DNA from 4 places in the Chelativorans sp. M5D2P16 genome. Region 1 is predicted to be linked to each of the others. Evidence: predicted binding sites of a transcription regulator. Region 1 holds the regulator's gene; each other region holds the start of a gene.
What was found. Region 1 encodes HrcA, which represses chaperone genes, less so after heat shock. Its sites were predicted from a motif close to GTTAGCACTCNCNNNNNGNGAGTGCTAAC; they were not measured.
Positions count from the first base shown of each region.

Region 2: the regulator HrcA is predicted to act here: its motif matches at 2,085-2,113, upstream of SIN08_RS09510 (co-chaperone GroES).
Region 3: the regulator HrcA is predicted to act here: its motif matches at 3,284-3,312, upstream of groES (co-chaperone GroES).
Region 4: the regulator HrcA is predicted to act here: its motif matches at 4,074-4,102, upstream of SIN08_RS17930 (co-chaperone GroES).

Region 1 covers NZ_JAXQNM010000013.1:225,516-233,405, reverse strand. Annotated here, with positions in the region: gene SIN08_RS08385 (VOC family protein) at 1-335, opposite strand, end outside; gene rph (ribonuclease PH) at 347-1,063, opposite strand; gene hrcA (heat-inducible transcriptional repressor HrcA) at 1,226-2,296, shown strand; gene SIN08_RS08370 (putative quinol monooxygenase) at 2,313-2,624, shown strand; gene grpE (nucleotide exchange factor GrpE) at 2,702-3,382, shown strand; gene SIN08_RS08360 (adenosine kinase) at 3,584-4,576, opposite strand; gene polA (DNA polymerase I) at 5,006-7,890, shown strand, end outside.
Region 2 covers NZ_JAXQNM010000016.1:35,709-43,598, reverse strand. Annotated here, with positions in the region: gene SIN08_RS09525 (fatty acid desaturase) at 186-1,211, opposite strand; gene SIN08_RS09520 (hypothetical protein) at 1,278-1,523, opposite strand; gene SIN08_RS09515 (cold-shock protein) at 1,641-1,850, opposite strand; gene SIN08_RS09510 (co-chaperone GroES) at 2,167-2,481, shown strand; gene groL (chaperonin GroEL) at 2,533-4,167, shown strand; gene SIN08_RS09500 (hypothetical protein) at 4,237-4,626, shown strand; gene SIN08_RS09495 (DUF1488 domain-containing protein) at 4,872-5,126, shown strand; gene SIN08_RS09490 (hypothetical protein) at 5,179-5,457, shown strand; gene SIN08_RS09485 (hypothetical protein) at 5,464-5,769, shown strand; gene SIN08_RS09480 (GH36-type glycosyl hydrolase domain-containing protein) at 5,895-7,890, shown strand, end outside.
Region 3 covers NZ_JAXQNM010000036.1:179,124-187,013, reverse strand. Annotated here, with positions in the region: gene SIN08_RS16940 (DUF4870 family protein) at 1-90, shown strand, start outside; gene glcF (glycolate oxidase subunit GlcF) at 96-1,421, shown strand; gene SIN08_RS16930 (L,D-transpeptidase) at 1,509-2,330, opposite strand; gene SIN08_RS16925 (DNA-3-methyladenine glycosylase I) at 2,582-3,220, shown strand; gene groES (co-chaperone GroES) at 3,377-3,673, shown strand; gene groL (chaperonin GroEL) at 3,744-5,396, shown strand; gene fumC (class II fumarate hydratase) at 5,626-7,014, shown strand; gene def (peptide deformylase) at 7,114-7,644, opposite strand; gene SIN08_RS16900 (DNA recombination protein RmuC) at 7,761-7,890, shown strand, end outside.
Region 4 covers NZ_JAXQNM010000038.1:40,058-47,947, forward strand. Annotated here, with positions in the region: gene ftsE (cell division ATP-binding protein FtsE) at 1-81, opposite strand, end outside; gene SIN08_RS17910 (hypothetical protein) at 265-894, shown strand; gene hpt (hypoxanthine phosphoribosyltransferase) at 903-1,445, shown strand; gene SIN08_RS17920 (response regulator) at 1,506-1,871, shown strand; gene groL (chaperonin GroEL) at 1,947-3,575, opposite strand; gene SIN08_RS17930 (co-chaperone GroES) at 3,626-3,940, opposite strand; gene SIN08_RS17935 (TIGR02302 family protein) at 4,306-6,849, opposite strand; gene SIN08_RS17940 (MarR family transcriptional regulator) at 7,023-7,499, opposite strand; gene ectA (diaminobutyrate acetyltransferase) at 7,688-7,890, shown strand, end outside.

The DNA.
Region 1 (7,890 bases):
CCTTTCGGCCATTCGAAATCGGCCTCGATAGCGATGCCTTGCGCCTCGAGATGCTTTCTCCAGGCTTCGATCTCCTCGGCGCCGGCCGAAAAGCACAGGTGCCCCGGACCGCGCGCGCCGTGCGGCGGCACCGGAAGCCGCGCATCGGGCGGCGGCGGAATTTCCGTAGCATCGGGGTCGAACAGAAGGACCACCGCATTCCCGCAGCGGAAGAAGACGTGCCGCCCTTCGACCTTCGTTATGCGCTCCAGGCCGAGTATATCGCCGTAGAAGCGCTCGGCCTCCTCAAGGTCGCTCACATAAAGCGCCGCTTCGAGTATGCCCGCCGGCTTCATCGCAAATGCCTCTAGGAAACCGCCATCTTCTGCAGTTCGACCAGCCGGGTAACGCCCTTGCGGGCAAGTCCCAGGAGTTGCATGAACTCGTCCTCCGAGAACGGCGTCCCCTCGGCCGTTCCCTGGATCTCGACGATGCCGCCCTTGCCGGTCATTACGAAATTGGCGTCCGTCTCCGCCGCCGAATCCTCGGCATAATCGAGGTCGAGCACCGGCTGGCCGCCGAAAATCCCGCAGGAGACCGCAGCCACGTGGTCCTTGAGGACGCGTTCGAGCGTGATCATCTGCCGCGTCTGCATCCAGGACAGGCAATCGTGGAGCGCGATGAAGCCCCCGGTGATCGCCGCCGTGCGCGTGCCGCCGTCGGCCTGGAGCACGTCGCAATCGACCGTGATCTGCATTTCGCCCAACGCCTGCAGATCGACAACCGAGCGCAGGCTGCGGCCCACCAGGCGCTGGATCTCCAGCGTGCGGCCGCCCTGTTTTCCGGATGCCGCCTCGCGGCGCATGCGATCGCCCGTCGAGCGTGGCAGCATGCCGTATTCCGCCGTTACCCAGCCCTTGCCCGAGTTGCGCAGCCAGGAGGGCACCCTTTCTTCCAGGCTGGCGGTGCACAGGACCTGCGTGTCGCCGAACCTGACGAGGCAAGAACCCTCCGCATGCCTGGAGATGCCGCGTTCGAAGCTCACGGCGCGCATTTCGTCGGGTTGCCGTCGTGATGGTCGCATGGGTGTCGCTCTCCGGCTTTTGGCTTGATGGCTGGTCGCTCGTGCGCGGCTTTTAGCTTTCCAGGCGGCGCGACGCAAAGGAAAACGGGAATGGGCATGGGTCGTCGCGGCAGTTGTGTTCGTCCCGCCCCTGCTTATATTTCGGGAAGGAGGCAGAGACGCATGACCAAGCCTGTCACGGATCAGAACCTTCAATCCATGGATGCGCGATCGCGCGACATCTTCCGTCTTCTCGTCGAGACCTATCTGCGCGAGGGCGAGCCGGTCGGCTCGCGCAATCTCTCGCGCCTTTTGTCCACACAGCTTTCGCCGGCCACCGTGCGCAACGTGATGAGCGACCTTGAACAGTTGGGTCTCATCTACGCTCCGCATATCTCGTCGGGCCGCCTGCCGACCCAGCAGGGGCTGCGCTTCTTCGTCGACGCCTTCATGGAGATCGGTGACCTGTCGGAAGAAGAACGGCAGGTGATCGAGGCGCAGGTCAGGGCCGCCGGCAAGGGCCAGTCGCTCGAACACATGTTGACCGAAGCCAGCCAGATGCTTTCCGGCCTCTCCCGTGGCGCCGGTGTTGTGCTGGCGGCCAAGACCGAGGCGCCGCTGAAGCATATCGAATTCATCCAGCTCGAACCGACCAAGGCGCTCGCGGTGCTGGTCTCGCAGAACGGAGAGGTGGAGAACCGTGTTCTCGACCTGCCGGCCGGCGTGACCGCTTCGCAGCTCGTCGAGGCCTCGAACTTCCTGAACGCGCATATTCGCGGGCGCACGCTCGCCGAGGCGCGCAACGAGGTCGAGCGGCTCAAGGAGGAGACCCGCGCCGCCCTCGATTCGCTGTCCCAGTCGCTGGTCGAGCAGGGCCTGGCGGTTTGGGCCGGTCAGGACAGCGACGTACCTGCGCGACTGATCGTGCGCGGCCGGGCGAACCTGCTCGAAAACGTCACCGCCCAGGCCGATATCGAGCTCCTGCGCCATCTTTTCCAGGACCTGGAGACCAAGGAGGGCCTGATCCAGCTTCTGGAGTTGGCCGAGGAAGGGCACGGCGTGCGCATTTTCATCGGCTCGGAGAACAAGCTCTTTTCACTCTCCGGCTCGTCGCTGATTGTTGCGCCCTATCACGACCAGGAATCGCGGGTCATCGGCGCGCTCGGCATCATCGGCCCGACGCGGCTCAACTATGCGCGCATCGTGCCGATGGTCGACTATACGGCCCAGCTCGTGGGCCGGCTTTTGCGTTAAGCACGGGGGAGAGGACGTGTTCGGCCTGATTGGAAAGATGCGCGCCCAGCCGGGCAGGCGCGAGGCGCTCATCGCGCTTCTGCTCGACTCCAGCGGAGAGATGCCCGGCTGCCTCAGCTATGTGATCGCCGGCGACGAGCAGGACGAGGACGCGATCTGGATCACGGAGGTCTGGGAGAGCGAAGAAAGCCACAAGGCCTCGCTGTCCCTGCCCCGGGTGCGGGCCGCGATCGAGGAGGCCCGGCCCCTGATCGCCGGCTTCGAAACGCATATCCGCACCGTTCCCATGGGCGGGACGGGACTTCCGCACGCGTCCCGCGGTTCGTAGCAGCCCCTTGATTTTACGGTCCCGAACCTCGATATCCGGCCCGACTATCGCAAGGATAACCGCAAGACGGACAGGCAATGAGTACACACCCCAAGGACGACAACGCACCGCAGAACGCAAACCCCGAGGAAGAGGTTGTCCAGGCTACCGAGGCCGAGGCGGCGCCCGCGGAGGGCGAGGGCAACGAGGCCGGCGTGTCGGAAGAGGATGTCCTCGTGCGCCTAGCCCAGGAGAACGAAGAATTGAAAGAGCGCGCGATGCGGCTAGCCGCGGAAATGGAGAATCTCCGCAAGCGCACCCAGCGCGACGTCGTCGACGCCCGCAATTTCGGCATCGCCAACTTCGCCCGCGACATGCTGACGGTCTCGGACAATCTCCAGCGCGCGCTCGAAGCGGTGCCGGCGGAAGCCCGCGAGAATGCGGAGCCCGGCCTCAAGGCGCTGATAGAGGGCGTCGAGATGACCGAGCGCGCCATGCTGTCGACGCTCGAGCGCCACGGCGTCAAGCGCATCGACCCCCAGGGCGAAAAATTCGACCCGCATTTCCACCAGGCCATGTTCGAGGTCCCGAATCCGGAGGTTCCGGCCAACACGGTGGTGCAGGTGGTGCAGACCGGCTATGTGATCGCAGATCGCGTTCTGCGGCCGGCCATGGTAGGTGTTGCCAAAGGCGGCCCGAAGGGGGAGGCCGCAAATGACCAGCCTGCCAACGGCGAAGACGGTGTTGCCGACACCAATGCCCGAGATTCCGCGTCTTAAGCAGGACCGCAGGTGTTGGCCGCTTTCGGCCAACGTGTGATCGCCCGGGATGACGGCGGGAGGCGACCGTGGCTCAACCTGTCCAGTTCTGGTTGTTCCAGAGAGCAATTCCAGGAAAAGTGGAAGCCGGTTTTCCGTCCGGAATTGCGTGGAATCAAATGGTTAGTTCAATTCACCGTTTCCGCGAAACGGTGAACTGAACTAAAGCAGCCCCGCTTGCTGGGCCGTGTCCTTGAGGCTCGTCTGCAGGCGCGGGCCGATCTGTCCGATGACCTGCGCGGCCGCCAGAGAGCCCAGTCGGGCACAGTCCGCCAGGCCCCGCCCCCGGGTATAGCCGTAGAGGAAGCCGGCGGCGTAAAGGTCGCCGGCGCCGGTGGTGTCGACCACATTGCTCACCGGCATCGCATCCACCGCCACTTTTTCTTCGCGTGTCATTGCGATCGATCCGTTCTCCGAGCGGGTGACGATGGCAAGCCGGCAGTCGGCGCGGATGGCCTCCAGCGCCGTCTCGAAGGAGGCGGTCTGGTAGAGCGACATCAGCTCGTGCTCGTTGGCGAAGACGATGTCCACCGTGCCCGAGCGCATCAGCTCCAGGAACTCCTGGCGATAACGGTCGACGCAGAAGGAGTCGGACAGCGACATGGAAACCTCGCGGCCGGCGGCATGGGCGATCTCGGCCGTCGTGCGGATGGCCTCCTTCGCCCGCGGCGGGTCCCACAGATAGCCCTCGAAATAGGTGACCTTGGCGGCGCGCGCCTTGTCCTCCTCGACATCCTCGGGGCCAAGCTCCACGCAGGCGCCGAGATAGGTGTTCATGGAGCGCTCGCCGTCGGCGGTGACGAAGATCATCGAACGCGCGGTCGGCGGATGGCCCATGAGCGGCCGCGTATCGAAGGCCACTCCCTGGGCGCGGATGTCGTGGGCATAGACCTCGCCCAGATGATCGTTCGAAACCTTGCCGAAGAAGGCCGCCGTGCCGCCCAGCCCGGCCACGCCCGCCGCCGTGTTCCCGGCGCTGCCACCCGAAGTCTCGACGGCAGGGCCCATCCGCTCGTAAAGAAGCGCGGAGCGCTCGACGTCGATCAGGTTCATCGCACCCTTGATGATGTCGTTGTCGACGAGAAACGCTTCGTCGCAGCGGGCGATGATGTCCACGATGGCGTTGCCGATACAAAGCACGTCGAAATCAGGCATGAATATCTCCGATCTGGGCCGGACGGCCGAAGGCAGGATGGGTTTCGGGGGGTTTATCGTTTTGGCCGCACTTTTGCAAAGTCGGGAAGGAGCCCCGCAGCCGGGCAGGCATGCCACAGTACGTAAAAAAGTGCCGCCGTGGCGGAGGGGAAGCCACGGCGGCCTTGCAGTATGTGCGGCAGCCGGAGAGGGGGTAGGCTGCCGCCATATGTCCGGTTCAGGCGGGGGACGGGCCATTCCCGGACTCGGCGGAATATTGCCGATCCCCCATATTTTGTTCGCGAAAACGACTATTCAAGGGCCGGAAGATTACACCTTCGTAATATTTCCGTTACCTCTTGCGGTCGCGTCATGATGTGGCGGCAAGCCGATTTCGCCGAATGTCTAAAGGATGGACAGCGCAGACGCAGCGCGCTACCCGTTTGGCCCATGAAAAAAGGCGATCATCTTTTCCTTGTCGACGGCTCGGGCTACATCTTTCGGGCCTATCATGCCCTCCCCCCCCTGGCCCGCAAATCCGACGGACTGCCGGTCGGCGCCGTGTCGGGCTTCTGCAATATGCTGTGGAAGCTCCTGCGCAATGCGCGCGATACGGATGTCGGCGTCACGCCGACCCATTTCGCCGTCATCTTCGATTATTCCTCCAAGACATTCCGCAACGAGCTCTATCCCGAGTACAAGGCCAACCGCACCGAGCCGCCGGAAGATCTGATCCCGCAATTCGGCCTGATCCGCGAGGCAACGCGGGCCTTCGACCTGCCCTGCATCGAGATGGAGGGCTTCGAGGCCGACGATCTCATCGCCACCTATGCGCGGCTGGCGGTGGAGGCGGGCGGCGATGCCACCATCATCTCCTCCGACAAGGATCTGATGCAGCTCGTGGGGCCGTGCGTGGCCATGTACGATCCCATGAAGGACCGCGAGATCCGCGTGCCCGAAGTGATCGAGAAATTCGGAGTGCCGCCGGCGAAGATGATCGACCTGCAGGCACTGACGGGAGACACGATCGACAACGTGCCCGGCGTACCCGGAATCGGGCCGAAGACGGCGGCGCAGCTTCTCGAAGAATATGGCGATCTCGACACGCTGCTTTCCCGCGCGCACGAGATCAAGCAGAACAAGCGGCGCGAGAACCTGATTACGCATGCCGACAATGCGCGCATCTCGCGCGAGCTCGTGCGGCTGAAGAACGATGTGCCCGTGGATTCGCCGCTCGATTCCCTGGCGCTCAACCCGCCGGACGGGCCGAAGCTGATCGCCTTTCTGAAGACGATGGAATTCTCCTCGCTCACCCGGCGCGTGGCCGAGGCGACCGGTACCGATGCGGGCGAGGTCGAGCCTGCTCCCGTCGCGGTGGAGGCGGGCGGCGCCGTGCACGGACCGGACCTTACCGTGCCTGCCTCCGGGACCGAGGAGCCGGGCGCCGAGGGCGAGGTGGCGCCCGACAGGACCGACGGCGCCGATACGCCGCAGACGCTAGCCAAGAAGCTGGCCGAGGCGGCGGCGGCCGAGCCGATCGACCATTCCGGCTATGTCTGCATTCGCGATCTGGAGACGCTGAACCATTGGGTCGACGAGGCGCGCGATACCGGCCTTCTCGCCTTCGATACCGAGACCTCCTCGCTCGATCCGATGCAGGCGGAGCTGTGCGGTTTTTCGCTTGCCACAGCGCCCGGCCGGGCGGCCTACGTGCCGTTGAATCACAAGAGCGGCAACAGCGACCTTCTGGGCGGCGGGCTTCTCGATGGGCAGATCGAACAGGAGGCGGCACTCGCCGTGCTGCGGCCGCTCCTGCAGGACCCTTCGGTGTTGAAGATCGGCCAGAACCTCAAGTTCGACTGGCTGCTGCTTTACAGGCACGGCATCGACGTGGCGCCTTACGACGACACCATGCTTATCTCCTACGTGCTGGAAGCGGGTATCCAGGCGCACGGCATGGATGCGCTTTCGGAGCGCTGGCTGGGCCACACGCCGCTCTCCTACAAGGACCTGACGGGCTCCGGCCGATCGAAGGTGACCTTCGACATGGTCGACCTCGAGCGTGCCACGACCTATGCCGCCGAGGACGCCGACATCACGCTCCGGCTCTGGAAGGTGCTCAAGCCGCGGCTGGCGGCGAATGGACTCGTCTCCGTCTACGAGCGGCTGGAGCGGCCGATGATTTCGGTCATCGGCCGGATGGAGCACCGCGGCATAACGGTCGACCGGCAGATCCTTTCCCGCATGTCCGGCGATTTTGCGCAGACGGCGGCAGCCATGGAGGAGGAGATATACGAACTCGCCGGCGGCCGCTTCACCATCGGCTCGCCCAAGCAGCTGGGCGAAATCCTCTTCGGGCGGATGGGCCTTCCCGGCGGGGCGAAGACCAAGTCCGGCCAGTGGTCGACCTCCGCGCAGGTGCTCGAGGAACTCGCCGCCGCCGGGCACGAGCTGCCGCGCAAGATCGTCGACTGGCGCCAAGTCACCAAGCTGAAGTCCACCTACACGGACGCGCTCCCCGGCTACATCCATCCCGAGACGGGGCGCGTTCACACTTCCTATTCCCTTGCCTCCACGACGACCGGGCGACTATCCTCCTCCGAGCCCAACCTGCAGAATATCCCGGTGCGGACGCTGGAGGGGCGCAAGATCCGCACGGCCTTCATCGCCGCCGCCGGCCGCAAGCTGATCTCCGCGGACTACAGCCAGATCGAGCTCAGAGTGCTCGCCCACGTGGCCGACATCCCCCAATTGAAGCAGGCCTTCGCCGACGGGCTCGACATCCACGCCATGACCGCCTCGGAAATGTTCGGCGTGCCGGTGGAAGGCATGCCCGGCGAGGTGCGCCGGCGCGCCAAGGCCATCAATTTCGGCATCATCTACGGGATATCGGCGTTCGGACTCGCAAACCAGCTCGCTATCCCGCGCGAGGAGGCCGGCGCCTACATCAAGCGCTATTTCGAGCGCTTTCCAGGGATCCGGGACTACATGGACCGCACCAAGGCCTACTGCCGAGAGAAGGGCTATGTCGAGACGATCTTCGGCCGCCGCGCGCACTATACCGAGATCCGCTCGTCCAACCCCTCCGTGCGCGCCTTCAACGAGCGCGCCGCCATCAATGCGCCGATCCAGGGCTCGGCGGCCGACATCATCCGCCGCGCCATGGCCCGCATGGACGCAGCACTCGCCGACGCCGGGCTCGGCAATGTGGATATGCTCCTGCAGGTGCACGACGAGCTGGTCTTCGAAGCGCCGGAGGAGGCGGTGGAAGCGGCGATCCCCGTCATCCGCACGGTGATGGAGGGCGCGGCCTGGCCCGCCCGCGCCCTGTCGGT
Region 2 (7,890 bases), on a different contig from region 1:
CCTCCGCAAAGCCGATCTCTCTGCGTCCTCCGCGACAGGTGCTCACGGTCAATGCAGTCCGGCATTTCCTCAAATATCAAGCTCACGCGGCTCGCGACCTTTCGGCCGGGCCGGCGGTCAGAGCGGCGAGCACCAGGACCGCACCGGTCCATGGACGACGCAAGATCATGCCGCGTTCACTGCACTCAAGCCGCCCTTGCTTCGCGAAAAGAGACAAGGCGTTTGGCACTCTCGTCCCACAGCACGAGTTTGACGCATCTCAGGCTCTGCAGAAAGGTAATGCGGCCTATGTCGCGCAGATCTGGATGGTCCCGCAGCACTTCCGGCAGACGATAAAACGGCACCTTGGCCGACAAGTGGTGCACATGGTGGATGCCGATGTTCCCCGTGATCCAGCGCAGTGGAAAGGGAAGATCGTAATGCGAGCTGCCGTGCAGAGCGGCGTGCTGGAAGTTCCAGTCGTCGTCCTCGGACCAGTGCGTCTCCTCGAACTGATGCTGAACGTAGAAGAGCCACACGCCGGCCGTCGCCGCCATGAGGGTGATCGGCACCTGCACCATGAGAAAGGGACCGACCCCCATCAGCCACATCAGGCTCGCGACCGGAAGGGCGATGCCGAGATTGGTGACGATCGTCGAGGTCCAGGGCTGCACGCCGGCGCGCATGAGGCCGAGGGGCAGTCGATACTGGCAGATGAACAGCCAGGCAGGGCCGAAACCGAACATGACCAAGGGATGGCGATAGAGCCGATAACGCAGGCGGCCCCACCAGGGCAATGCATGATACTCCCCCACCGTAAGGGTGTTGACGTCGCCGATCCCGCGCTTGTCGAGATTGCCTGCCGTCGCATGATGGACGGCATGGGTGCGACGCCAGTAATCATAGGGTGTGAGGGTGAAGACGCCGATGACCCGGCCCGTCCAGTCGTTGGCGGAGCGGCGGGCGAACAAGGCCCCGTGCCCGCAATCATGCTGCAGGATGAAAAGGCGGACCAGAAAGCCGGCTGCGGGGATCGTAAGCAGGAGGCCCCACCAGTAGCCGTACACGGCAGCGACCGCCGACAAGGTCCACAACGCGACAAAAGGCAGGGCCGTGACAGCTATCTCGAGTGTGCTGCGGGCCGGGCTGGGTTGTTTGTACTGTGCGAGAACCGCAGTCCAGGAGCGCTCCTTCCTCTCAGCGGGGGCGTCAGCGGCGAAGTTACTTTTCACAAGCTATCCAACTTAACATATGCGCCCAGGCGGGACGCGTGGTGATAGTCACGTCGTTTCGGGTACTCAGACTGCACGGCGGGAAGCAGCCGCCTTCGTTTTCTTTGCAGCGCGAGCCTTGGTCGGCGTGGGTTGAGGTTGCCGCGCCTCCATTTCCAGACGCGCCTGCCTCAGCCTTTGGGTCTTGGCTTGTCGGCTGTCGGCTTCCGCCTTGATGAGCGCGCGCGCCGTACTGTCGGTCAGATCCGCTTTGCTCTGCGCCTTCGATGGCACGGGCCGAAACAGATTGTTTCTCGTGATGGTGTCTGTCATATCATTGCTCTCCTTACGGATTGGCCTGAAACTAAAAAGGCCGGGCAGAAGCCCGACCTCCTCCTCGTCTCGACGATCCGTGCCAATACATCCGTGGTCACGTCTCGAAGACGAAGTTTACGCGGCCTGCAGGTTTTCCGCAGCACTCTTGCCCGAACGGTTGTCCTTGACAACATCGAAGCTCAGCTTCTGGCCTTCCACGATGGTGCGCATGCCGGCACGCTCGACGGCAGAGATGTGGACGAATACGTCCGCAGCGCCGTCATCGGGCTGGATGAATCCGAAGCCTTTGGTGGCATTGAAGAACTTTACGGTTCCAACGGTCATGACGATTTCCTTTCAATCAGTCATTACGAATATGCTTGCCGCGCATGACGCGAGAAGCGGTCAAGGTCGAATTTGAGAGGGAAGATCGTCAGAGCGCTGTGGCGCATAACAAAGTTCATCAAACAAGATCGATCCGCTCCTATATAGGCATGTCCGGTGTCCAAAACAAGGTTGCGACCAAGAAACTGGTTATCGGGACCGTCATCAGAAGAGCCTCGCCCCTAAACGATTGTTTCTGGCACTCCTGTTAATCGACTGCCAATATGCCTATATGAAGGGATGTGGCCCCCTACACCCGGCCGCAGAAAGAACACTCATGAAATTCCGGCCCCTCCACGACCGCGTCGTCATTCGGCGCGCCGAAGGCAATAGCACATCCAAGGGCGGGATCATTATTCCCGACAATGCAAAGGAGCAGCCGCAGGAAGGCGAAGTGCTCGCCGCTGGTCCGGGCGTTCGCGACGAAAGCGGCAAGCTGGTTCCGCTCGGCGTGAAGGAAGGCGATGCGGTTCTCTTCGGTAAATGGTCGGGCACCGAGATCAGAATAGACGGTCAGGATCTGCTGATCATGAAGGAAGCCGACGTTATGGGCATCGTCGAAAAGACGGTGCTTGCCGAGAAGGCCGCCTGACCGAGCGATTTCTGCGGGCCCAGTTTCAAGAACGAACGAATCGAGAAAATCATGTCTTCCAAGGAAATCAAGTTTGGCATCGATGCGCGCGAGCGGATGCTGCGCGGCGTCGAGCTCCTGAACAACGCCGTCAAGGTGACGCTCGGCCCCAAAGGCCGCAATGTCATCATCGACAAGGCCTATGGCGCGCCGCGCATCACCAAGGACGGTGTCACCGTCGCCAAGGAAATCGAGCTTGAGGACAAATTCGAGAACATGGGCGCACAAATGGTGCGCGAGGTGGCCTCGAAGACCAACGACCTTGCCGGCGACGGCACCACCACCGCGACCGTACTTGCCGCGTGCATCCTGCGCGAAGGCACCCGGCTTGTGGCGACCGGCATGAATCCAATGGACTTGAAGCGCGGCATCGACCTTGCGGTCGACGCCGTCGTCAAGGACATCGCCGCGCGCGCCAAGAAGGTCAAATCCTCCGGCGAGATCGCCCAGGTCGGCACGATCGCCGCCAATGGCGATGTCTCGATAGGCGAGATGATCGCCAAGGCGATGGAGAAGGTCGGCAATGAGGGCGTGATCACCGTCGAGGAGGCCAGGGCCGCCGATACCGAGCTCGACGTCGTCGAAGGCATGCAGTTCGACCGCGGCTATCTCTCTCCCTATTTCGTCACCAACGCCGAGAAGATGCGGGCGGAGCTCGAGGATCCCTACATCCTCATCCACGAGAAGAGACTCGGCAATCTGCAGGCGATGCTGCCGATCCTCGAAGCTGTCGTACAGACGGGCAAGCCGCTCCTGATCATCTCCGAGGACGTGGAGGGTGAAGCGCTCGCCACGCTCGTCGTCAACAAGCTGCGCGGCGGCCTGAAGGTCGCTGCCGTCAAGGCGCCAGGCTTCGGGGATCGCCGCAAGGCGATGCTGGAGGACATCGCGGTGCTGACGGCCGGTCAACTGGTTTCCGAGGATCTCGGCATCAAGCTCGAGAACGTCACGCTCGATATGCTCGGCCGCGCCAAGCGGGTCCTGATCGAGAAGGATACGACCACCGTCGTCGACGGTGCCGGCGAAAAGGCCGATATTTCGGCCCGCATCCAGCAGATCAAGGGGCAGATTGAGGAGACCACCTCGGACTACGACAAGGAGAAGCTCCAGGAACGACTGGCCAAGCTCGCCGGTGGTGTGGCGGTCATCCGCGTCGGCGGCGCGACCGAGACCGAAGTCAAGGAAAAGAAAGACCGCATCGACGATGCGCTGAACGCCACCCGTGCGGCGGTCGAGGAAGGCATCGTGCCTGGCGGCGGCGTGGCGCTTTTGCGCGCCAAGGCGGCGCTAACCGGCCTAAAAGGAACGAACGCGGACATGTCCGCTGGCATCTCGATCGTACTGAGAGCCCTTGAAGCCCCGGTCCGGCAAATCGCCGACAATTCCGGCGTCGAAGGTTCAATCGTCGTCGGCCGGCTGATGGACGCGAAGGACCCGAATACGGGCTTCAACGCACAGACCGAACTTTATGTCGACATGATCGAAGCCGGCATCGTCGATCCCGCCAAGGTGGTCCGCACGGCCCTGCAGGATGCCGGATCCATCGCAGCGCTTCTTGTCACGACGGAAGCGATGGTCGCCGAGATCCCGCAGAAGGGCGCACCGGCCATGGCTGGCGCCAACGGCATGGGCGGGATGGGATACTGAGCAGTACCGGAAAAGCCTGTCGGAGACGACCGCGCATAGCCGGAGCAACAATCAGGAAGGACCAATTCCATGGGAACGCAGAACAACAGCACATCCATCGCCCAACGCTGGAACAACTATCAGCCGTCGAAATCGACACTCGTGTGGGCATGCGCCGTCACGGCCGTTGCCACCATGGTCGTCGGATTCAGTTGGGGCGGCTGGGTCACGGGCGGCACGTCGCGCACGCTGGCATCGACGGCGGGAGACGTCGCACGCGGAGAACTAGCCGCGCTCATATGCGTGGAGAGGTTCAATGCGGCCCCCGATTCAAGGGGCCGCCTCGTCGAGCTCAAGGCACTTAACAGCACCTACAGGCAGCGACAATTCATCGAGGCCGGCGGCTGGGCGACGATGCCCGGCAGCACGTCCGCCACTCGCCGTGCGGCCGAAGGCTGCGCGGTCGCCCTGGTGGCCTGAGTGTGGCTTCTCACATCCAAGTGAGGACCGAAGATGGAGGCGCCACTCAGCTCTCAGGTCCAGCGGGCCAGCAACAGCATTTTGCGCGGCAGTCGAGTCCGGCCATCTTGCCCGAATGGACCGTGACGCGTGCGAGATCAGCGTCTGCGTGAATGAAGGCGGCGCTGTCGCCGCTCGCCCTTTGCAGAAACGGCAGGGCGACGAACAGCAATTTCTCTCCTTCCAATGCCAATGAGGTATCAGTTGTGACACTCACATTCCCCAATAGAAGCCGCAGCTATGACGAGACCAGAGAGCGTGTCCGTTTCATCGGCCATGATGGCATGTTCGAGGTGCGGTTCTCCGTCGAGACCAACGCGCTCTCCACCGCAACCGACGACGAAGCGCATTATCTGGCCGCTTTCGATGCAGCGCGCACCACGATCCACGATGTCGCTCGGGAAATCTACAGGAACGCCCGCAAGACCGAATATGTGCTGACGGCGGCGGACTTTCGTTAAGCTGGGACTCCCCTGGATCACCCCGGATGGGAGTTAAAGATTGGATTCTGCCATGACCGTTCGCACCACGCATACAGAGATCACGTTCAAGCGACCATTCATGCTGAGCGCCTTTGACGCTCGGCAGCCGGCAGGAACCTATCGCCTATCGGTCGACGAGGAAGAAATCTTCGGTCTTTCCTTTCTCGCCTACCGGCGCAAAGCCACGGTGCTGCAAACTCCGGCGATTTCCGTGACAAGCAGCCGACATCAAACGGTGGAGGTCGACCCGGAGGAACTGGCGGCGGCATTAGACGCGGATGCGCTCGCAAGCCGGACTGTTGAGGAGTAGCCGTTCGTGCAGCACCTTGGTGGAATTCACGGTACCGGCGTCCTGAAATGCGGAGACAAAACACTTGGCCGCGCGGACTATGATTTTGACGGCTTCCTGAGGAAGCCGGGCGAAGTGATCGGCAGCGGCGAAATCCGGATGACTCCCGACAGGCTGCGACAGGTATTCGGCCGCAAGGATCTGCAGTTCCTGACCGATGAGGGGCGGCTCCTGAGTCTACGCTTCTCCGATAAGCACCTGCCTGAGGCCAGCGACGCCGCTCACGTGGACGTTGCCGGCGACCTGCCGCCGCAGACGGAGTGGCGGCACTGACGGTCGGACTCAGTTGCCGCGATTATCGATCGTGCTCGGACTCTGCCTCTGTCTGAATAAGGGCCGGGGATTCAACAAAATCAGCCTGTTGAGCGCGAGTAGCGCGCAGGCTGGAAAGGCCCTTCTTGAAATCGATCCTTAATCTTCTGGGGCTTCGCTCCTCATCATCGCCATGGAACGATGTGGCGCCGGTGAGAGAGGAGCTTTTCAGCGTGGAGCGGCTCGAGCAGCACGCGGAAAGCCTCGCTGCCGCGCAGCCGGTGAGCAATCGGCCTCCAGCCGTCCTGCCCCTGCACACGAGGCTCAACGACAATGCCACTGTTTTGCTTGCCGCCTATCGGGCCAGTGCCGCGGAATTGGAGAGCGGCAGGGGTGTGGTCCCTGCCGCTGAATGGCTTCTGGACAATTATCATCTGGTCGAAGAGCAGATTCGCGAGATCAGGAACGATCTGCCTCCCGGCTATTATCGCCAGTTGCCGAAGCTGAGTGAAGGACCACTTGCGGGCTATCCGAGGGTTCTCGGGCTCGCCTGGGCCTTTGTCGCGCATACCGACAGCCTCTTCGATCGGGAGAAGCTGCGGCGGTTTCTGGTGGCCTATCAGCGGGTTCAGCCCCTGACGATTGGCGAGCTGTGGGCAGTAGCGATCACCCTGCGCATTGTCCTCATCGAGAACCTGCGCCGGCTGGCCGATCAGATGACCGTTGGCCGCGCGGCGCGCGCGGATGCGGCGGCGCTTGCCGGGCGGCTTCTTGCATCGGACTGCGGCAAGACCGCGCTCGAAACGGATATCGCCTCGCGCTCACCGGAACCGTTGTCTGAACTCTTTGCAGCGCAACTGGCCAAACAGTTGCGGAATCAGGATCCCGAAACAACACCGGCGCTCGGTTGGCTGGAGGAGCGCCTTATACTCCAGGGCGTGTCGGTCGACGCCGTGGTGCAGCACGCCCAGCAAAGGCAGGGCGCCTCCAATGTCACCGTGCGCAACATCATCACCAGCATCCGGCTGATTTCCGACATCGATTGGGCGGAGCTTTTCGAGAGCGTGAGTCTGGTCGACGAGCGGCTGCGGGCGGGAAGCGCCTTTGCCGATATGGATTTTCCGACCCGCGACCTTTACAGGAACGCGATCGAGCAACTGGCCCGTGGCTCCTCGCTCTCTGAGCTCGAGGTTTCGGACATTGCGCTTGATGCTGCGCGCCAAGCAGATGCTGAAGCGGACAGTACACCAGGCGCGGAGCGTGCCGGCGACCCGGGCTATCACCTGATCGCGCAAGGCCGCGCGGCACTTGAGCGCGCGATCCGGTTCCGGCCGCCGCCGCGGCTGCGGATCAGCCGCTTCAACACGCGACTTGGCATTGGCGGCTATATCGGGTTGATCCTGCTTGTCACGGCGATGGTGCTGGCCGTCGCCCTGTGGGTGCTTTCGCGATTCGGTCTCGACACCATCTGGCTCGTACTGTTCGCCTTGGTCGGATTTCTCCCCGCGACCGAGGTTGCGACCTCCCTCGTCAACCGTGCGATGACCTGGAGTTTCGGCGCGACGATCCTGCCCGGTCTCTCACTCAAGCAGGGCGTTCCGGAATCCATGCGGACGCTCGTCGCCGTGCCGACGCTTCTTACCAGTGAAGCAGACCTTCTGGAGCAGGTGGAGCGCCTCGAGGTTCACCACCTTTCCGGCGTCGGCGGCGACCTTGTCTTCGCCCTCCTTACGGACGGGCTCGATGCGGATCAGGAAGTCATGGAGGGAGATGCCCGACTGCTCGATAGTGCCGCCGAGGCGATCGCTCGATTGAACCGACGTCACGAACCAGCCGCCGGCGGAAGCCGCTTCCTCCTCCTGCATCGGCGCCGCGTCTTCAACGCGGGCGAAGGCAAATGGATGGGGTGGGAACGCAAGCGCGGAAAGCTGCATGAGCTCAACCGGCTACTGCGTGGCGCTGACGACACCACCTTCATGCCCATAGGCGGACGGCCGCCGCAAGTGCCCGCCGATGTGCGCTACGTCATCACGCTGGACGCCGACACGCGGCTGCCGCGCGATGCGGCGCACCGCCTGATCGGCAAGATGGCGCATCCGCTGAACCACCCGCGCTTCAGCGATGCGGAGCAACGTGTCGTCG
Region 3 (7,890 bases), on a different contig from region 1:
GCGATCTGGGCGGTGGTGCGCATCGTCATCGGCCTGCAGGCGGTCAGCCGCAGCGAGCCGATCAAAAACCCTGAAAGCTGGATGCTGTAGGCGACATGCAGACCCATTTCACGCCGGAGCAACTGGCCGATCCCGATGTCGCGGAATCGGAATCGATCCTGCGCAAATGCGTCCATTGCGGGTTCTGCACGGCCACGTGCCCGACCTATGTCGAGCTCGGCAACGAACTCGACAGCCCGCGCGGACGCATCTACCTCATCAAGGACATGCTGGAGAACGACCGGCCGGCCGACCGCGAGACGGTGACCCATATCGACCGGTGCCTATCCTGCCTGTCCTGTATGACGACCTGCCCGTCCGGCGTGAACTACATGCATCTGGTCGACCATGCCCGCGTGCACATCGAAAGGACATACCGCCGGCCGCTCCTCGATCGGATGACGCGGGCGCTTCTGGCGCGCATCCTGCCCTATCCTGCGCGTTTCCGCCTGGCCCTCCGGCTGGCGAAGCTCGGGCGGCCTTTCGCGCCCGTGTTTCGTGCGCTGCCGGGCCTGAAGCCCGTCGCCTCGATGCTGGAGCTGGCGCCGGCCTCTCTGCCCGCCGCAGCTCAGCCCGTCCAAGCGGCTTCGCCGGAGGGTGCGCCGCGGGGCCGGGTCGCCGTGCTCGGCGGCTGCGCGCAATCCGTGCTCGACCCCGGTATCAATGCGGCAACGGCGCGGCTGCTCGCGCGGCTCGGGATCGAGACAGTGGCGGCGGAAGGCGAAGGCTGCTGCGGCGCGCTCGTCCATCACATGGGCCGCGCGGAAGAGGCCCATGCCTTTGCACGGCGCAACGTCGACGCCTGGACACGGGAAATCGAAGGCGGCGGCCTCGACGCGATCATCATCACCGCGTCGGGCTGCGGCACGACCATCAAGGATTACGGGCACATGCTGCGGCAGGATCCCGCCTATGCGGACAAGGCCGCGCGCGTTTCCGCCCTGGCCAAGGACGTCACCGAGTATCTTGCCGGGCTCGATCTGCCGGAGCCGGAGAACGCGCCGGGCCTTACCGTCGCCTATCACTCCGCCTGCTCCATGCAGCACGGGCAGAAGATCACGCGCGAGCCGAAGGCGCTGCTTGCGCGCGCGGGCTTCATCGTGAAGGAGCCGCGCGAGGGGCATCTGTGCTGCGGCTCGGCGGGCACCTACAACATCCTCCAGCCGGAGATCGCGCGCCGGTTGCGCGACCGCAAGGTGAAGAACATCGAGGCCACCGGCGCGGATCTGGTCGCCACGGGCAATATCGGTTGCATCACGCAGATCGCCTCGGGCGCGCGGCTTCCGGTCGTGCATACGGTGGAACTCGTCGACTGGGCCTATGGCGGGCCGAAGCCCGAGGGCCTGCCAAATCTCCGCCCGGAAATGATGGCTGCCGAATAGGAAAAGGCAGCACCTCTTCCAAGATGCTGCCTTTTCAGATGGTCCGGCAAAACCCCTCGACCGGGCCCATCCCCCGTTCACTGCGAATCAGATTACCACGACCTTGGCGCCGACGGGAACACGCCGATACAATTCTATCACATCCTCGTTGCGCATCCGAATGCATCCCGACGAGACGGCCTTGCCGATCGTCCAGGGCGCGTTGGTGCCGTGGATGCGGTAGAGCGTGGAGCCCAGATAGAGCGCGCGCGCTCCAAGGGGGTTCTGCGGCCCGCCCTTGACGAAGGTCGGCAGGGCGCGGCCCTTGCGCTTCTCCCGCGCGATCATCTCCGCGGGGGGACGCCAGTCCGGCCATTCGCGCTTCTGGCTGACGTGGTGCGTGCCGGCCCATTCGAACCCCGGCTTGCCGACGCCGACACCGTAGCGGCGTGCCACGCCACCTTCCTCGACCAGGTAGAGGAAGCGCCTTCCGGTATCCACCACCACCGTACCCGGCGCATGCGGGCCATCGTAGGGCACCGTCTGCGGGAGGAACTCCGGATCGAGCTGCTGGCCAGCGTAATAGGGCCGCGGCCGCGGGGCGCGGACGGCAGCCGGCGCGGCCTGCCACGCCTGGGCGGAGCGCTGCGGTTGGCGCTCGCCGGACGATGGCCGTGCCTCGGCGGCGGGTCGCCGCACCTGCGACTGTCTCACCTGGCGCTGCTGCGCCTGCGGCGGCGGGGCTTGTCTGTTATCACGCCGGCGTATGGCGGCGCGTTCCTGAGTTTGCCGCAACTGCTGGATCCACGGTGCCGAAAGGTCGGGGCTGACAAGCACCGGAGGCGGTTCGACGTAGCGATTTTGCGCCTGCACGGCAGACGCCGCGAGCAGGAAAGCGGTGGCCACCGCTATACGGACAAGAACCTTCATGCGAGCACCCTACGTTCTTTCAGCTGTCTGTCGCGGTGGCGCGGAGATTCCCTCGGGACGCGTCGCATTCCCCAGCGGTATCGCGCGCCCCGTTGTCAGGATGGTGCACGGGTCAGCCAAGCAAATGGTGAATCCGGCTTCATAAAATGCGATAGGAGAGCAAAACCGCTCGGCATGGTTACCGCCCGATTGAACAAGACGGTAAATGGCAATTTAAACTTATGGTTGTATAACCAGCGGGGGACATGAGCATGGACGAGGCCAATTCGGGCCTGATCGAGGGCACGGACGGGAAGAAGCGCTGCTTCTGGCACGCCAACCTGCCGGACTACCTCGCCTATCACGACGAGGAATGGGGCCGGCCCGTCGCCGACGATCGGCGGCTGTTCGAGAAGCTGTGCCTGGAAGGCTTCCAATCCGGCCTCTCCTGGCTCACCATCCTGCGCAAACGCGAGAATTTCCGCGAGGCCTTCGCGGGTTTCGACTTCGAACGGGTGGCGCGCTTCACCGAAGACGATGTGGAGCGACTGCTGGATAACAAGGGCATCATCCGCCATGGTGGCAAGATCCGCTCAACCATCAACAATGCCCGCCGGGCAATCGCGCTTTGCGAAGAGGAGGGCTCGCTCGCCCGCTATTTCTGGCGCCAAGAGCCTGGCCCCGCGGAACGGCCCGAAAGGCTCGATTACCGGACGCTGATCGCCAATTCCAAGACGGACGTTTCCACACGCATTTCCAAGGACCTGAAGAAGCGCGGCTGGAGCTTCGTCGGCCCGACCACCGTCTATGCCTTCATGCAGGCGATGGGGCTGGTGAACGACCATATCGAGGGCTGCGCCATGCGCGAGGAGGTGGAGCAAACCCGGCACGCCTTCGTCAGGCCGGTTTGACAATCGCCGCGAACGGCGTGCCCTCGCTTGACTCTGGAGGATGCGGCGACTATCTCCACCGCTGTTAGCACTCTCTGCGAGGGAGTGCTAATCGCGCTCCTGCCCTCTCGGGCGGAGACAAAGTCCATTTCATTATCCGAATCAAGGGTTCAGGACATGGCCAAGACGAATTTTCGCCCGCTTCATGACCGTGTGGTCGTTCGCCGGGTCGAATCCGAGGAGAAAACGGCTGGCGGGATCATCATTCCCGACACCGCAAAGGAAAAGCCTCAGGAAGGTGAAATCATCGCCGTCGGTTCCGGTGCGCGCGACGAGGGCGGCAAGGTCGTTCCGCTCGATGTGAAGGAAGGCGATCGCGTTCTCTTCGGCAAGTGGTCGGGCACCGAAGTCAAGCTCGACGGCGAGGATCTCCTCATCATGAAGGAATCCGACATCATGGGCGTGATCGGCTGAGCCTTTCGCCCGTTCGCTATCGGTTCAACGGACAAACGGCCTCACGCCCGAGGCCAGGAGACAAGAGAACATGGCTGCAAAAGACGTAAAATTCTCCCGTGACGCACGCGAGCGCATGCTCAGGGGCGTCGATATTCTCGCCAATGCGGTGAGGGTCACGCTCGGCCCGAAGGGCCGCAACGTCGTGCTCGACAAGTCCTTTGGCGCGCCGCGCATCACCAAGGACGGCGTGACCGTCGCCAAGGAGATCGAGCTCGAGGACAAGTTCGAGAACATGGGCGCACAGATGGTGCGCGAGGTGGCCTCGAAGACCAACGACATCGCCGGTGACGGCACCACGACGGCGACGGTTCTCGCCCAGTCCATCGTCCAGGAAGGCGCCAAGGCGGTTGCCGCCGGCATGAACCCGATGGACCTGAAGCGCGGCATCGATCTCGCCGTCGACCAGGTGGTCGAGTATCTGGCCAAGGCTTCCACGAAGATCAACACCTCCGCCGAGGTTGCCCAGGTCGGCACGATTTCCGCCAATGGCGAGAAGGAAATCGGCGAGATGATTTCGCAGGCCATGCAGAAGGTCGGCAATGACGGCGTGATCACCGTCGAGGAGGCCAAGACCGCCGAGACCGAGCTCGAGGTGGTCGAGGGCATGCAGTTCGACCGTGGCTATCTCTCCCCCTACTTCGTCACCAATGCCGAGAAGATGGTGGCCGAGCTGGAGGATGCCTACATCCTGCTGCACGAGAAGAAGCTGTCCAACCTGCAGGCGCTGCTGCCGGTGCTCGAGAGTGTCGTCCAGTCCTCCAAGCCGCTGCTCATCATTGCCGAGGACGTCGAGGGCGAGGCGCTGGCGACGCTGGTGGTCAACAAGCTGCGCGGCGGCCTGAAGATCGCTGCCGTCAAGGCACCGGGCTTCGGCGACCGCCGCAAGGCCATGCTCGAGGACATCGCCATCCTGACGGGCGGCCAGGTGATCTCCGAGGATCTCGGCATCAAGCTGGAGAACGTCACGCTCGACATGCTGGGCCGCGCCAAGAAGGTCTCGATCACCAAGGAAGAGACGACCATCGTCGACGGTGCGGGCCGCAAGGACGAGATCGAGGCACGCGTCGGGCAGATCAAGGCGCAGATCGAGGAGACCACCTCCGACTACGACCGCGAGAAGCTGCAGGAGCGGCTGGCCAAGCTTGCCGGCGGCGTGGCGGTGATCCGCGTCGGCGGTGCGACCGAGGTCGAGGTGAAGGAGAAGAAGGACCGCGTCGACGACGCCCTCAACGCGACCCGCGCGGCCGTCGAGGAAGGCATCGTGCCGGGCGGCGGCGTCGTACTTCTGCGCGCCTCGACGGCGATCACGGTCAAGGGCGAGAACGCCGACCAGGACGCCGGCATCAACATCGTCCGCCGTGCGGTTCAGGCGCCGGCGCGCCAGATCGTCACCAATGCGGGCGACGAGGCGTCGATCGTCGTGGGCAAGATCCTCGAGAACAGTGACGTCAGGTACGGCTACAACGCCCAGACCGGCGAGTACGGCGACATGATCGCCTTCGGCATCGTCGACCCGATGAAGGTCGTGCGCACGGCGCTCCAGGACGCCGCGTCCGTGGCCGGCCTGCTGGTCACCACCGAGGCGATGATCGCCGAGCTGCCGAAGAAGGAAGCGCCGGCCCCGGCAATGCCGGACGGCGGCATGGGCGGAATGGGCGGCATGGGTGGCATGGGCTTCTAAGCTCACGCACCACGCAATCCCTGCGGAAAGGGCGGCCTGCCGGCCGCCCTTTTCATTTTCGCTCTTCCGCTGCAGTCCGGCGAATCGGCGAACAAACCCCGTTTGATTTATCGTCTCCCGGCGTGCCGGTAGACGGCCATTGCCGGGCCATTATCCAGGAAGACGCATTTGCAAATGACGGCCCGATGGCGCATATGGCCGGCAGTGAATGATGAACTGGGAGCGCACGATGAAGACCCGCGTCGAGACCGACACCTTTGGCCCCATTGACGTGGCCGCCGACCGTTACTGGGGTGCGCAGACGCAGCGTTCGCTGACCAACTTCCGCATCGGCACGGAAAAAATGCCGGTTCCCCTCGTGCACGCGCTCGGCATCGTCAAGAAGGCCGCCGCCGAGGTGAACATGAAGCTCGGCAAGCTTGAACCGAAGTTGGGCGAGGCCATCGTGGCGGCGGCCGGCGAAGTGGTGGAGGGCAAGCTGGACGGGCATTTCCCCCTCGCGGTTTGGCAGACCGGCTCCGGCACCCAGTCGAACATGAACACCAACGAGGTGATCGCCAACCGGGCGATCGAGATGCTGGGCGGCGAGATGGGCTCGAAGAAGCCGGTTCATCCCAACGACCATGTGAACATGAGCCAGTCGTCCAACGACACCTTTCCCACCGCGATGCATATCGCTGTCGGCCGCGAGGCGGCGGCCGAGCTCCTGCCGGCGCTCGACCACCTCACGAAAGCGCTGGAAGAGAAGGAGAAGGCCTTCGCCGAGATCGTGAAGATCGGCCGCACCCATACCCAGGACGCCACCCCGCTCACCCTCGGTCAGGAATTTTCCGGCTATGTCGCCGCACTCAAGCTCGGCGCCAGGCGCATTGCCGAGGCACTCGAAGACGTGCACGCGTTGGCCCAGGGCGGCACCGCCGTCGGCACCGGCCTCAACGCACCGGTCGGCTTCGACGTGGCCTTCGCCGAGAAGGTGGCGGAGATCACCGGGCTGCCCTTCCGTACCGCGGAAAACAAGTTCGAGGCGCTGGCAAGCCACGGTGCGCTCAACGCCTTCCACGGCGCGCTCAATGCGCTTGCCGCCGATCTCTTCAAGATCGCCAACGACATCCGCTTCCTGGGCTCCGGCCCGCGCTCGGGGCTCGGCGAACTGAAACTGCCGGAGAACGAGCCCGGCTCCTCCATCATGCCCGGCAAGGTCAATCCCACCCAGGCGGAAGCGCTGACGATGGTGGCGACCCAAGTCATGGGCAACCAGACTACCGTCACGGTCGCCGCAAGCCAGGGCCATTTCGAGCTCAACGTCTTCAAGCCCGTCATCGCCAACGCCGTCCTGCAATCGATCCGCATCCTTTCGGACGGGATGCGCTCCTTCACGGACAACTGCGTCAAGGGCATCGAGGCGGACGAGGAGCGGATCGCTGATCTGATGCAGCGCTCCTTGATGCTTGTGACGGCGCTCGCGCCGGCGATCGGCTACGACAATGCCGCCAAGATCGCCAAGACCGCGCACGGGAACGGCACCACCCTGCGGGAGGAAGCGCTGAAGAGCGGCCTTGTCTCGGAGGCGGACTACGACCGGCTGGTGCGCCCGGAGAAAATGATCTCACCGGCTTGATTCCGGAGCCTTTCATGGCTGCGGCTTCGCTTTGACCGGAACGGTTCAGGCTCGTGACATACTCGACGACAAAGGCCGCCCCCATAGCCGTCTACAGGCCTAGCCCACCATGCGCGCGGGCGCCCGTTCGCGGGCGAGCTTCTTGAACTTGCGTACCACCATGTCGCGCTTCAGCTTCGACAGATAGTCGATGAACAGCACGCCGTTAAGATGATCGATCTCGTGCTGGAGGCAGGTGGCAAGGATGCCGTCGGCCTTGAGCGTCTGCTTCCTGCCGGCAAGGTCGACGTAATCGACCGTGACCTCGGCCGGGCGTTCCACTTCCGCATAGTAATCGGGAATGGAAAGGCAGCCCTCCTCGTGCACGTTGCGGACGTCCGAGCGCTCGACGATCTCCGGATTGATGAAGACCTGCGGATTGCGCGGCTCGTCCTTCTCCGCCACATCGAGCACCAGCAGGCGTCGCGGTTCGCCTACCTGAATGGCGGCCAGGCCGATACCCGGCGCATCATACATGGTTTCCAGCATGTCGTCGGCGAATTTGCGCAGGTCATCGTCCACGCGCTCGACGGGTTTGGAAACCTCGCGCAGCTTCGGATCGGGAAGAAGGATGAGTGGCCGGGTCGTCATGTTCGTCAGGTAATCGGTGCCGGTGAAGGCGTCAATATAGGACACTTCGTGTTTCACCGGAATATGTTCACGTTTTGGTCTTATTGCGGGCGTGCGAATCGTCTAGAGTGCCGGACATGAACGAAATGGCTTCGCTTTTCTCCACGCCCGTCGCGCAACTCGGAACGGTGGAAATATCGCTGGGCGGCGTGCTCGTCACTGTCGTCGCGGCTTTCGTGCTTCTGTCCGCCGGCACCGTTCTCGCGC
Region 4 (7,890 bases), on a different contig from region 1:
CTCCGGCAGATGGAACGAGACGTCGCGGAGCACTTCCGGGCCCATTCCGTATCTGAGACCAACATTCTCGAAACGAATCACCTGGATCGACCTTGCGTGTCATGCATGAAGCGGATGATCGCCACGCGCGCCCTGCCGCACCCTCGAACTGCAGGCGTTATGGTTAACGGCCGGTTAAGACGGCCGCCGAAAGCCGTGTGGCGAAGCATTAACCATTATGCTTTACCGCCGATAAGGCGTCGGCGAAAGAACGGTTCTGCCCGGATGGTTGAAAAACCGATCTACGCGCCCCTTTCGGGCGATCTGCTCCCGCGGAAGTACCGCGGAGCCGAAGGTGCCGTGCGCGAAACACCGCGCCCATCGGAGGACGCCGAGACCATCGATGCCGACTACATGGCACTGTCTGGCGTCCCGGAGCGCGCGCCGTCGGCCGGTCGGTTTTTCCCCGCGCCCACGCCAGCTCCGCCGGGGCTGGAGATGCTGCGCGGCGTCGCCAGGCCTGCGGCTCCGGGAAGGCGTGGTCCGTGGGCGCTCGCGGCCGCCGCCCTCCTGGCGGCCTTCTGGTTCTCCGGCGGGCACACGCTGCTCGAAAGAACCGGAAGACCGATGGCGGAAGGCACCGCACTCGGCATCGTCAATCTTAAAAGCCGCATCGAGCCCGCTGCCGGGGGAGACCTGCTGATCATCGAGGGCGAGGCGGTGAACGATGGCAGGACACCCGGCCCGCTGCCGGATCTTGCCATCAACATATTGGGTGCAGACGGGCACATTACGCACTATTTTCTGGGGACAAACGGTGCGGCGCTCTCCGCCGGCGAGCGCCTCGCCTTCTCCAGCCGGCTGGCCGTGCCTAAGGATGGGGTGAGGTCCGTCTCGGTGACGTTCAGGGAGTAGTTCACGTCATGCCCGTGGTCCGCGGCAAGAAAATCGAGGTCCTGTTTTCGGCCTCGGCGATCGCACAGCGCAATCTCGAGCTCGCCAAGCAGGTCGCCGCGCGCGATTACCGCGATCTCCTGGTGGTTTCCGTCCTGAAGGGCTCCTTCATCTTCGCCGCCGATCTCATCCGCGCCATGCATGACGCCGGCATTTCGCCGGAGGTGGAGTTCATCATGATCTCCAGCTACGGCGCCGGCACGACGAGCGGCGAGATCAAGGTGCTGCGCGACATCGACAACGACGTGAAGGGCCGCGACATCCTTTTGATCGACGACATCCTGGAATCGGGCCGAACACTGAAATTCGCCCGCGACCTGATGCTCTCCCGCGGCGCCAACTCCGTTTCCATCGCGGTACTGCTCGACAAGCGCGCGCGACGCAAGGCAAGCCTGGAAGCGGACTTCGTCGGCTTCGAATGCCCGGACTATTTCGTCGTCGGCTACGGCATGGATGTCGGACACGCCTTCCGCGAACTGCCCTTCGTCGGTGTGGTGAAGGGCGATACTTGAAGTGCACCATCCAGTCGATTTGTTCAGCGAACCGTAAGAAATGACCGCGAGAATAGAGTCATGGCAAAGCTCCTGATCGTCGAGGACGACCTGTCCGTCCGCTCCTTCACCGCCCGCGCCCTGAGCGCCGCCGGCCACTCGGTCGAAACGGCCGAGGACGGCATGGAAGGGCTTCAAAAGATCGAGGACGCCGCAGGCGAATACGACCTCGTGCTGTCCGACATCCGCATGCCCGCCATGGACGGCATCGAGATGGCCCGCGCCGCGGCCAACACCTTTCCGGCCCTGCGCCTTTTGTTGATGACCGGCTTCGCCGACCAGCGCGAGCGTGCGGCGGAACTGGAAGGCACGGTCAAGGGCGTGGTGAACAAGCCTTTCACGCTCGCGGAGATCAGGCAGCGCGTGGGCGAGGCCCTGGCGGCGTAATCGGTATATTCTCAAACAACAAAAAGGCGCGGCCGTCGCCGGCCGCGCCACTCGTCATACGCCTGGAGCCGACGGTCAGAAATCCATGCCGGCGCCCGCGGGCATGGCCGGCTGGCTCTCCTTCTTCGGCCGTTCGGCGACCATCGCCTCGGTGGTGATCAGGAGGCCGGCGACGGAGGCGGCATCCTGGAGCGCGGTGCGCACCACCTTCAGGGGATCGATGACACCCATGGCATACATGTCGCCATATTCGCCCGTCTGCGCATTCCAGCCATGGCCGAAGTCCGGTTTCTCGCGCAGCTTGCCGACGATGATGGAGCCTTCGGCACCGGCGTTCTCGGCGATCTGGCGTACCGGCGCCTCGATCGCGCGGCGCACGATGTTGACGCCCACCTTCTGGTCGTTGTTATCGACCTCGACCTGGTCGAGCGTACCCACCGCGCGCAGGAGGGCGACACCGCCGCCCGGCAGAAGCCCCTCCTCCACCGCGGCGCGGGTGGCGTGCATGGCGTCGTCCACACGGTCCTTGCGCTCTTTCACCTCGACCTCGGTCGAGCCACCGACGCGGATGACGGCGACGCCGCCGGCAAGCTTGGCCAGCCGCTCCTGCAGCTTCTCGCGGTCGTAATCGGAGGTGGTCTCCTCGATCTGCGCCTTGATCTGGCTGATGCGGCCCTGAATTTCGTCCTTGGAGCCTGCGCCGTCGACGATCGTGGTGTTTTCCTTGTCGATCACCACCTTCTTGGCGCGGCCCAGCATTTCAAGCGTGACGTTCTCCAGCTTGATGCCGAGGTCCTCGGAGATGGCGGTGCCGCCGGTCAGGATGGCGATGTCCTGCAGCATGGCCTTGCGGCGGTCGCCGAAACCCGGCGCCTTCACCGCGGCAACCTTCAGGCCGCCGCGCAGCTTGTTGACCACCAGGGTCGCCAGCGCCTCACCCTCCACGTCCTCGGCGATGATGAGCAGCGGCTTGGAGGACTGGACGACGCTTTCCAGAACAGGCAGCATCGCCTGCAGGTTGGACAGCTTCTTCTCGTGGATCAGGATATAGGGTTCATCAAGCTCCACGCGCATCTTGTCCTGGTCGGTGATGAAATAGGGGGAGAGATAGCCGCGGTCGAACTGCATGCCCTCGACCACCTCGAGCTCGGTCTCGGCGGTCTTGGCTTCCTCGACCGTAATCACGCCCTCATTACCCACCTTCTCCATCGCCTGGGCGAGGAAGCGGCCGATCTCCTGGTCGCCGTTGGCGGAAATCGTGCCGACCTGGGCGATTTCGTCGTTCTTGGTCACTTGGCGGGCGTTCTTCCTCAATTCCGCCACCACGGCGTCGACGGCCTTGTCGATCCCGCGCTTGAGGTCCATCGGATTCATGCCCGAGGCGACCGCCTTGGCACCCTCCCTGACGATGTGCTGAGCCAGCACCGTCGCCGTCGTGGTGCCGTCGCCGGCCGTGTCGCTGGTCTTGGACGCCACCTCGCGCACCATCTGCGCGCCCATGTTCTCGAACTTGTCCTCGAGCTCGATCTCCTTGGCGACGGTCACGCCGTCCTTGGTGATGCGGGGCGCCCCGAAGGACTTGTCGAGCACGACGTTGCGGCCCTTCGGGCCGAGCGTGACCTTCACCGCATTGGCGAGAATGTCGACGCCCCTGAGCATGCGCTCGCGTGCGTCCGAATGAAACTTCACATCTTTGGCAGCCATTTCAATACTCCTCGATTAGGCAGCATAAACGACTTCTGGAAAGGCCCTCGTCAGGCGGCCTTCTTTGCCGAGGCGTTGGCCTCGAGAACGCCGAGCACATCGCTCTCCTTCATGATCAGGAGATCCTCGCCCTCAAGGCGAATCTCCGTGCCCGACCACTTGCCGAAGAGGATGCGGTCGCCCGCCATCACCTCCAGCGGCACGAGTTCGCCGTTTTCGGCGCGTGCCCCCGGCCCCACGGCCAGCACCTCGCCTTCCTGCGGCTTCTCCTTCGCGGTGTCGGGAATGATGACTCCTCCGGCGGTTTTTTCCTCCGCTTCGATGCGGCGAACAAGCAAGCGGTCATGCAAAGGACGGAACTTCATGTCTTCCTCCTGGGACGGTCTGTGAAGCACCTCCCGCGCCGGTCCTTCCGGCGCGGTACGCGGCCCGTCGCGGCGCCGCGCGCGGATGATTTGGGCGTGCCGAATCCCGTGTTCAAGTAGCAGGACGTGAAAATTTAGCACTCTTCCCTTGAGAGTGCTAAAACATTTCTCCGAGAGCGGCTTTCTGCTTGCAAGCGCGCTAGTTCAGTCCACCGTTTGGACTGAACTAGCCATTTGATTCCACGCAAATTCCGGACGGAAAATCGGCTGCCACTTTTCCTGGAATTGCTTAAGCGATCCGGGAAAGCCGGCACCCCCTTCGCCGACGTGCCGAGCGCGATCTGCATTGACCTCAAGCGGCAGCTTCACTGCATATCCAGCAGGCGCTCCAGATATTCGCGCTCGAGCTCCGGGCTCAGCGCGTCGCCCAGCCGGCGGCGGATCGCTTCCAGAATCTCGCGCGCCCGCTGGGTGTCGATCTCGTCGGGGACATCCACGGAATCGCCGAAATCCGGCCCCGTCGTCGCCCGCGGCCGGCCGAGCGGGTCACGGCCCGTCCGGCCATCGCGCGCGCCGGTCTGCCCCTGGCCCTGCTGACCCTGCATGGCCTGCTGCATCTGGTTCATCATGTCCTGGGCGCCACGGCGCAGCGCCTCCAGCGCCCGACCCTGTTCGCCAACAGCACGGTCGCCACGGCCTTCGCCAAGTGCACCCTCGGCTTCGCCCATGGCTTCGCCGGCCTCGCCAAATCCTTCGCCCGGCCGGATACCGAGTCCCTCGAGGCCTTCCATCAAGCTCTCCAGATCACCGCGCAGGCCGCCCTGTCCTTCCTGTAGATTGCGCAGGGCCTCGGCCAATCCCTCAGGCGACATTCCCTGGCCCTGGCCCTGACCTTGGCCCTGGCCCTGGCCCTGGCCCTGCTGGTTCTGCCCTTGCTGGCCCTGCCCCTGCCGGCCCTGACCTTGCTGGCCTTGTTGACCTTGCTGGCCCTGCTGCTGCTGGTCGAGGCGGAAGGTCTCGTTCATCAACTCCTGCTGCCGGCGCATGATCTCGCCGAGCTGATCCATCTGCTGGCGCATCTCGGATTGTTGGCCGCCTTGCCCTTGCTGGGGGCGGCCTGCCTGCAGATTGTTCATCATGTCTTCGAGCTGCGAGAGAAGTTCCTGCGCCTGATCACGCGCCCCAGAGCGGGCCAGTTCCTCGATCTGGTCGAGCATGCGTTCGAGATCGCTCTGGCGCATCGTCTCGCCGTCCTGGTTCTCGGCGAAATTCTGGTTCTGCATGGCGCGCTCGGCGAATTCCCGCAGGAACTCCTGCATCGCCGTGCGCAACTCGTCCATCAGCCGCTCGATTTCCTCGTCGCTGGCGCCGTTCTCAAGTGCCTGCCGGAGTGCTTCCTGCGCCTGGCGCAACCGCCGTTCCGCCGCCGTCAGGTCGCCATCCTCGATGATCAGCGCGACCTCCCAGAGGTCGTCGACGACGCCGCGCAGCGCATCGTCCGTTCCGGCCATGTCGAGGCGCGCGCGCACGGCGGAGATGAGCAGGTAGTGCGAAGGTTCGTCGAACGTTTCCTCCGGCCACAGAAGCAGGGCATCCATCAGCTCCAGAATGCGATCCTGCTGGTTGGCGTCGAGCGCAAGTTCCCGCCGCTGCTCGATCAGCGCCCTGGCGAGCGGGTTCGTGAAGGGGCGCTCGGGGAGCACGAAAGTCTTGATATCGCTTTCGCCCGTCTGCCCGGCGCCGTCGGTGGCCGAGAGCCCGAGGTTCACCGATCGACCGGCCCAGGGATGCTCGGTCAGGTCGCGGGATGTCTTCGCCGCCTTGTCATCGCCGCGGCGCGGCAGGGTCAGCGGCATTTCCGGCGCCTCGAAAAGGGGGCGCGCCTCCGGATCCTGCTCCGCCGGAGCGAACGATGCCTCCGCGCCCGTGGCGCCGTAGTCGTCATCGATCTCGTAGGCGAGCTCCAGCGCCCCGTTCACCGCCCTTTTCGGATCCTCGGTAAAGCGGATCTGCGGGGGCTGGTCGGGAATGATGACGAAGCGCCAATTGGCGATCTCGCGCCCGCGGTCCGACAGGCTGATGGCGCCATCGCCGGAGAGGGTTTCGGAAAAGCCGAGTGCCGTGCCGGCGCCGTCTTCCGCCGCCGCCTCCGGCTCGATGGCGTGCGGCTGGCCGTCGAGATCGACGAAGGACAGGGTTTCCTCGCCCGAGCCACCGCTCACGCGCACCGAGACGGTGCTGTTCTGCGGCACGGTGAAGGCCTGGTTCTCGCGATTGGCCTCGGCCGTCAGGAAGATGGGCGCGCGGCCGGTATAGGGCGGCGGCGTCACCCAGGCGTCCAGCCGGGCGGGCGCTGTGTCGGGGCCGGCCGGCGGCTGAAGCGCATCGGCGATTCGCCCGCCATAGGGACCGGTCGAATAGGCGAGCGCGACCACGAACAAGAGGGCGGCGATCGCCCGCAATCCCCACGGGTCTCGCTCCGGGACCGTGGTCTGCGGCAGATCGCCATGCAGCCGCGAAAGCCGCTCGGCCATGCGCCTTTGATGCTCGCGCCAAAGCGCGGCGGCAAAGGCGTCGTCGCCATCGCCAGACAGGCGGTCCGTCTGCGCCGACACGGGCGCATGTTCGAGCAGGTTGGCCCGCTCGATGCGCCGGTCGACTTCCGTCCGGGTTGGCATGCGCAAGTGCCTGAAGGGCCAGAGCGATGAGAGCGCGGCCAGCCCGAGCACCGCCAGGAGGCCGAGCCGCCCCCAGTCGGGCAGGATGCGGAACACGCCAAGCCATGCGAAGCTGAGAAACAGGCTGGCCACCACCACCATCGGCAGGAGAAGCGGCCACAGGCGCTCCAGCACCATTGCGCCATGCACCACGGCCCGCGTTCGCCCGAGGCGCGCGAAAAGTCCGTACATCGATCGGTCTCTGGTTCGGTTCTCGGCCATCATCCGCCCAGATTGCGGGGCGTGCGACGGCATGCGGCACGCCTTGGCCCCTCAACATAGCAACAAAGACGGCGAAGGCGAGGCATGCGGACCAAAGAATTTCCCCGCCGCGCTCACGAATCCGTCAGCGCCGGCACACGACCCTATTTGCGGTCGACGGCGCCGACGTCGAGCAGCGGGGATGCGTCGATGGCGCCGGCGTTGAGCATGGCACCGACGCGTTCCAGGGCCGCCACGATCATCGCCTGCTCCCAGTCCGGCAGGGCTTCGAATTGCTCGGAAAAGGTCCGCTGCAGCGGGTTCGGGGCGGCTTCCAGCATATCCCGTCCCGCCTGTGTCGGCGCCACCCAGACGACGCGTCGGTCCTGCTCGCCGCGCGTGCGCGTCACCAGCCCCCTCGCCTCCAGCTTGTCGACCAGTGCCGTGGCGGTCGCCTGCCCGACGCCGGCCCGGGAGGCGATGTCCTTCGGCGTGAGCCGGCCGGCGGCGGCGGCGATCTCCAGCACGATGAGCTGTGGCGTGGTCAGTCCGGTCGCGCGCGCCAGCGTGCGGGCGTTGAGTTCGGTGGCACGCAGGATGCGCCTGAGCGCTATGAGGCTGGTTTGGGTGCGGTTTTCCATGAGCGAGCCGAATGCAGGAGGGATTATCACCTTGATAACAGAAAAAATATGATTTGATTAGCGAATAAATTCGTCCGCAAAATCAGGTGGAAAGCGGGCTTTGCGCGGCATCGAAGCCAAAAATTCCATCTCACCTGTTGAAATATCCTTCGTCCATCGTAATATTCCGACCCGCAGAGAGGAGTGTCATGCAAAGCAACAACATCCAGCTTGTTCGAAAACGATCAGGCGATATTACCTTTCGCACCCCGCGCACCGAGGATGGTGCGGATGTCTGGCGCCTGATCAGAGCCTGTGAGCCCCTCGACGAGAATTCCCTCTACTGCAACCTTTTGCAGTGCGACCATTTCAGCGACACCTGCGTGGTCGCCGAACGCAAGTCGGACGGAGC